One region of the Streptomyces sp. Sge12 genome, then DNA from elsewhere that is predicted to be linked to it. Evidence: predicted binding sites of a transcription regulator. Region 1 holds the regulator's gene; the other holds the start of a gene.
What was found. Region 1 encodes HspR, which represses chaperone genes until heat shock. Its sites were predicted from a motif close to TTGAGNNNNNNNNNCTCAA; they were not measured.
Positions count from the first base shown of each region.

Region 2: a site for HspR is predicted at 1,441-1,459, ahead of lon (endopeptidase La). Genes of this name have one in related genera too.

Region 1 is NZ_CP020555.1:3,859,723-3,863,131, reverse strand. It holds gene grpE (nucleotide exchange factor GrpE) at 1-39, shown strand, start outside; gene dnaJ (molecular chaperone DnaJ) at 79-1,260, shown strand; gene B6R96_RS17115 (heat shock protein transcriptional repressor HspR) at 1,263-1,733, shown strand; gene B6R96_RS17110 (hypothetical protein) at 1,804-2,880, opposite strand; gene B6R96_RS17105 (hypothetical protein) at 2,965-3,246, shown strand; gene B6R96_RS17100 ((2Fe-2S)-binding protein) at 3,276-3,409, shown strand, end outside.
Region 2 is NZ_CP020555.1:2,801,012-2,804,420, reverse strand. It holds gene B6R96_RS12075 (SUKH-3 domain-containing protein) at 1-375, shown strand, start outside; gene B6R96_RS37245 (hypothetical protein) at 411-899, opposite strand; gene lon (endopeptidase La) at 1,482-3,409, shown strand, end outside.

The DNA of each region.
Region 1 (3,409 bases):
CCGGACGGCTTGGACACGGATGCCCCCGACAAGGGCTGATGCACCACATGTAGGAGCACGAGAGGAGGGACACCGGGGATGAGCACGAAGGACTTCGTCGAGAAGGACTACTACAAGGTCCTCGGTGTCCCGAAGGACGCCACCGAGGCCGAGATCAAGAAGGCGTACCGGAAGCTCGCCCGTGAGTACCACCCGGACGCCAACAAGGGCGACGCCTCGGCCGAGGAGCGCTTCAAGGAGATCTCCGAGGCGAACGACATCCTCGGCGACGCCAAGAAGCGCAAGGAGTACGACGAGGCGCGCGCCCTGTTCGGCAACGGCGGCTTCCGCCCCGGGCCGGGCGGCGGCGGCTCGTTCAACTTCGACCTGGGTGACCTCTTCGGGGGCCAGCAGCAGGGCGCCGGCCAGGCCGGCGGCTTCGGCGGCGGCCTGGGCGACGTCTTCGGCGGCCTCTTCAACCGCGGCGCCGGCCCCGGTACGGGAACCCGTACCCAGCCGCGCCGCGGCCAGGACATCGAGTCGGAGGTCACCCTCTCCTTCACGGAGGCGGTGGACGGGGCCACGGTCCCGCTCCGGATGTCCTCCCAGGCTCCCTGCAAGGCCTGTTCGGGCACCGGTGACAAGAACGGCACCCCCAGGGTGTGCCCGACCTGCGTCGGCACCGGCCAGGTCTCGCGCGGCAGCGGCGGCGGCTTCTCGCTGACCGACCCCTGCGCGGACTGCAAGGGCCGCGGTCTGATCGCGGAGACCCCCTGCGACGTCTGCAAGGGCAGCGGGCGCGCCCGCAGCTCCCGCACCATGCAGGTCAGGATCCCGGCGGGCGTCTCCGACGGCCAGCGGATCCGGCTGCGCGGCAAGGGTGCGCCGGGCGAGCGCGGCGGTCCCGGCGGTGACCTCTACGTGGTCGTGCACGTCGATTCCCACCCGGTGTTCGGCCGCAAGGACGACAACCTGACGGTGACCGTCCCGGTGACCTTCGCCGAGGCGGCCCTGGGCGCCGACATCAAGGTCCCGACCCTGAACGGACCCTCGGTCACGCTGAAGCTGCCGCCGGGCACCCCCAACGGGCGCACCATGCGGGCCCGCGGCAAGGGCGCGGTCCGCAAGGACGGCACCCGCGGCGACCTGCTGGTCACGGTGGAGGTCGCGGTCCCGACCGAACTGTCCGACAAGGCCCGCGAGGCCCTGGAGATGTACCGCGAGGCGACGGAGTCGCAGGACCCGCGCACCGCGCTGTTCGAGTCCGCGAAGGGAGCATGACCATGGACGGCCGCCGACGACAGTCCTCCCGCCTGGGCGGGGGCTACCAGCTCACCGACGAGACCCCGGTCTACGTGATCTCGGTGGCCGCCCAGCTCTCGGGCCTGCATCCGCAGACCCTCCGTCAGTACGACCGCCTGGGCCTGGTCTCCCCGGACCGGACGGCCGGCCGCGGCCGGCGCTACTCGGCCCGTGACATCGAACTGCTCCGCACGGTGCAGGCGCTGTCGCAGGACGAGGGCATCAATCTGGCGGGCATCAAGCGGATCATCGAACTGGAGAACCAGGTCGCCGCGCTCCAGCAGCGCGTCGCCGAGCTCGCCGCGGCCGTGGACGGCGCGGCGGCCACGCTGCAGGCCCGCGAGGCCCAGGTGCACGCCTCGTACCGCCGGGACCTGGTTCCGTACCAGCCCCCGCAGCCGGGCAGTGCCCTGGTCGTCTGGCGGCCCAGCCCCAAGCGCCCGATGGACTGAGCAGGTCCCTCACCGAGGCCCGCATGCTTCAGGCCCCGTTCCCCTTCCCGGGGGCGGGGCCTGAGGGCTGTCAGAGCCCTTCCCGGTCCGCTTCGTGGTCCTCGTGGTCCGGATGCCCCTCGCAGTCCTGTTCGGGCCCGGAGGGGCGGCCCAGGATGCCGGAACGGGCGATGAGATAGCCGAGCTGGGCGCGGCTGCCGCTGCCGAGGGTGGTGGCGAGCTTGGCGATGTGCGCCCGGCAGGTGCGGACGTTCATACCGAGGCGGCGCGCGATGGCCTCGTCGACGTGACCCTCGATCAGGAGCTGCGCGATGGTCCGCTGCACGCCGGAGATCCCGCCGGGGGTGCTGCGGTACGTCACTTCCTCCTGGAGGGGCACGGCGCGGTGCCAGAGCTGCTCGAACACCTTGATGAGGTAGTCGACCAGGCCCGGGTGGCGCAGTTCCAGGGCGACCCGGCGGTCGTCGCTCACCGGGATGAAGGCGACCGTGCGGTCGAAGATGATGAGGCGCTCGATCAGCTCCTCCAGGGTGCGGATCTCCACCTTGCCCGTCGAGATCCGCTCCACGTAGGCGAGCGTGCCCTGGCTGTGCCGTGCGGTGTGCTGGTACAGGGTCCGTATGCTGACCCCGCGGTCGATCAGCGGCTGGTCGCGTTCCAGGGCCTGGGTGAGGGCCAGGGAGGGCCGCGCTCCGCCCGGCTGGACCGTCAGCACCTCGGTGTGGCATTCGGCCGTCGCGAGGTTCAGGGCGGCGTTGATCTGTTCGAAACCCTCCAGCACCGTGATGGCATGGGTGTTGGCCGGGCTCTGTGCGCTGATGGCAAGGAAAGGCTCGAAAGTGTCGGTGAGATCTACAGCGCTGCGTCGGCGGTCCTGGATCTCACGTTCAATCGGATGAAGCCGTTGAGCCAATGCGACGGACGGGGGAACCGGACGCAGTTGGTTCGCGTCATCCGGGTCGGGTTGCAGAAGAGCGAATTCAAGCAGGCAGGGGGCGTTCTTGATCTCGCCCCGGGCGATCCGGCCGGTGCTCAGCGCGGTCGCGTAGAGCCGCGTCCCCTCGGCGCACATGGACGTGACGGGGTGCGGATGTGTCGCTTTTGTCTCGATTCGCGTCAAATCTCCACCCCCCAGGGTCCTGAACATGCAAGAACATGATGCATCGTCCCTGTGGCATTGACGTGCCTGAATGAGCCATCGTCTGTCACGCGGGGGAGAGGATTCCATCAAGTGAGGACGAAGCCGACCATGTACAAGAGAATGCTTCGCTCGGTGCTTGCCATAGTTTTCTCCGCCGTTGCGGTTTTTGGGGCAGTCAGCGCCGTCGAAAGTGACGCGGGGAGCGCTAGGGACGGTCAGGGCACGAGCCTGACGAGCACGGAGTTCGACACCGGCTGGACCACGGCGCCCGTGGGTAAGTACGCGGACACCGGCTGGACCAGCGGCCGGCTGAGTGGCGGGGGTAAGGACGATACGGGCTGGACCGAGACCCCTGTGACGGTGTCCGCGTGACCCCCGACGACCGCGGCTTCCGCCGCGAGATGGCCTCCGCGTACCGCTCGGGCTGGCAGTTCATCGATCTCGCCACGGCCATCCCCCACCCTGGCGACTCGCTGATGGTCACCCTGTTCGGCCAACCGATCGTCGTCGTGCGCGAGGAGGACGAGGACGTACG
Region 2 (3,409 bases), 1.1 Mb from region 1:
GTGTGGCGAGAGCGCCTGGAAGTGGACGGCTTCCGTATCCATTCCGCCGCCGAGGATTTCCTGCGCGAGTTCGGCGGGCTGACAGTTGTCGGCGGTGGCTCAGGCATCACCAGGGCGAGAGAGCCATTCGAGCTCGACCCGCTGCTTGCACTGGGCGAAGGCGACCGTTTCGGCGAATGGGGTGAGGAGATCGGGCACCACCTCTTTCCACTGGGGGAACTCGACCACGGCCAAGCCTTCATCGGCCTTGACGAGCGCGGCGAGTTGTATGTCGTCGTCAACTGGCTGGCCAGGTTTGGTCGTATGCCCGAGGCCATGGAGAACCTCGTCCTTGGAGTGATGCCGATTCGAATGCCCAGCTCAGTCCAGCCCTGAGGTCGTGCGGCGTGCCTCCTTCGTAATTTCGCGCGCTATTGGTCGAGGAACTGGAACTGTTCGATGAGCGTTCCGCTCGCGCCTTGGCGCCAGTAGGGCACGGCGGTGGGCGAGGCCAGGTCTATGGCCTCGGGATAGACGGCGGCGAACAGCTTCGACGTGCTGTAGGCACGAAAGGCCGTCGATTCGTCATCGTCCGGAATGAGGACGCGAGCGCGCGTGTCCCAGGTATGCCAGACATGCCGGCGATCCTCGGGGGGTTGGCGGTATCCCAGATATGTCAACAGAAGATGAAGGCGGTCAGTGCCGCGTCGGCTCAGTGTCCGTAGATGACGGCGCTGGGAGCGGACGATGGCGGGGATCTCGCTGAGGTCGGCCGCGGGCTGATTGACGTCAGGTGGGCCGATCCGGATGCGGTGCCGGAGGCATACGTAGCGGTGGAGCGGGAGGAGCCGGGTCACCGTTCCGCTGGGATGTTTGGAGTCGCAGCGGTGGCAGCCGTCTTGTGGCTCGTGGCGGAACATGGCCCGGTTCGGCTGTGGATCGCGCAGTTCCGGAAGAGCTCCTGCGAGGGCGTGAATGCTCCGGCCGATGAGGGCTGCGAGCCGCTCGGGGACGATGCCCGGCGCATCCCGCCGGACTGCTCGCGCCGGGTGACCTGGACCCAGAGTTGATATCCAGGCCGTGGACGGTGGTCAGTCGCCGCGACCTCACGCTGGGCAGGGAGAACAGGGTCGGGCAGGCGACGCACGAGCATCAGGCTGCCCGCCTTCGCCGGGAGGCGGGTTTGGCCGGCGCCGTGAGCTTCTCTGACCGCTCGGCGCCGAGGTGTGGTTGTGCAGCCGAAGCATGGATTCCAGGGTCCCGGCCAGGGCCACATGTCGTGGTCCCGATCGGTGGCATGGGCGGGGCTGCGGGGATACCGACGAAGCGTCCGGCGATCTGACGGCCGCGGGTGCCGGCGACCTGGGACTCGATGTCGATGCCCGCGTAGGGAGTACCGGACATCTGAGGCGTTCGCCCCGGGCGAACGGCGTGGGGGGAACATTGGGCGGCGCACATGCATTGAGTCGGCATAGCTCAACTTCACTGCCGGAGGGAAGATCATGGCTTCGACGTCCGTCACACTCACTCTGCCCGTGCTGCCGCTCGACGACGAGGTCGTGCTGCCCGGAATGGTCGTTCCGCTGGACCTCTCCGACGCCGAGGTACGCGCCGCCGTGGAGGCCGCGCAGGCCGCCGCCGGGACGAACGGCAGCGGCAAGCCCCGGGTGCTGCTCGTGCCGCGCATCGACGGGACGTACGCCGCGACCGGTGTGCTCGGAACCGTCGAGCAGGTCGGCCGGCTCTCCGGCGGCGACCCCGGCGCCCTCATCCGCGGCCTCGGCCGGGTCCGTATCGGGGCCGGGACCACCGGGCCCGGCGCGGCCCTGTGGGTCGAGGGCGAGACCGTCGACGAGGCGGTGCCCGATCCGCTGCCCGGAGCGGTCGCCGAGCTCGTCAAGGAGTACAAGGCGCTCGCCACCAGCTGGCTCAAGAAGCGCGGGGCCTGGCAGGTCGTGGACCGGGTCCAGCAGATCGAGGGCGTGTCCGCACTCGCCGACAACTCCGGGTACTCGCCCTTCCTGACGGTCGAGCAGAAGGTCGAACTGCTGGAGACCGCCGACCCGGTCGCCCGCCTCAAGCTCGCCGTCAAGGCCCTCAGCGACCACCTCGCCGAACAGGACGTGGCCGAGTCCATCGCCAAGGACGTCCAGGACGGCGTCGACAAGCAGCAGCGCGAGTTCCTGCTCCGGCGTCAGCTGGAAGCCGTACGCAAGGAACTGCGCGAGCTGAACGGCGAGAAGGACGGCGAGGAGTCCGACGACTACCGCGCCCGCGTCGAGGCCGCCGACCTCCCCGAGAACGTACGGGAGGCCGCGCTCAAGGAGGTCGACAAGCTGGAGCGGTCCAGCGACCAGAGCCCCGAAGGGTCCTGGATCCGGACCTGGCTGGACACCGTGCTGGAACTGCCCTGGAACGAGCGCACCGAGGACGAGTACGACATCCGCGGCGCCCGGGCGGTGCTCGACGCCGAGCACGCGGGCCTCAGCGACGTGAAGGACCGCATCACCGAGTACCTCGCCGTCCGCAAGCGGCGCAGCGAGCGCGGCATGGGCGTCATCGGCGGCCGGCGCGGCGGCGCCGTGCTCGCGCTCGTCGGGCCGCCCGGCGTGGGCAAGACCTCGCTGGGCGAGTCCGTGGCGCACGCCATGGGCCGCAAGTTCGTGCGCGTCGCCCTCGGCGGCGTCCGGGACGAGGCCGAGGTCCGCGGCCACCGCCGCACCTACGTCGGCGCCCTGCCCGGCCGGATCGTCCGGGCCATCAAGGAAGCCGGGTCGATGAACCCGGTGGTGCTCCTCGACGAGATCGACAAGGTGGGCTCCGACTTCCGCGGCGACCCCGCGGCCGCCCTGCTGGAGGTCCTGGACCCGGCGCAGAACCACACCTTCCGCGACCACTACCTGGAGGTGGAGCTCGACCTCAGCGACGTCGTCTTCCTGGCCACCGCCAACGTCCTGGAGGCCATCCCCGAGGCCCTGGCCGACCGGATGGAGCTCGTCCGGCTGGACGGGTACACCGAGGACGAGAAGGTCGTCATCGCCCGCGACCACCTGCTGCCGCGCCAGCTGGAGCGCGCCGGGCTCGGCTCCGACGAAGTGGTCCTGGAGGAGGACGCGCTGCGCAGGCTGGCCGGCGAGTACACCCGCGAGGCGGGCGTACGCACCCTGGAGCGGTCCATCGCCCGCCTGCTGCGCAAGGTCGCCTCGCAGCACGAGCTGGGGGAGCGGGAACTGCCCCTGAGCATCGGCGCGGACGACCTGAGGGCTCTGATCGGGCGCCCGCACCACGTACCGGAGTCCGCCCAGGACCCGGCCGAGCGGCGCACCGCCGTCCCCGGCGTGGCCACCGGCCTCGCGGTGACCGGCGCCGGCGGCGACGTGCTGTTCGTGGAGGCCTCCCTGGCCGACCCGGAGACGGGCGCGGCCGGCCT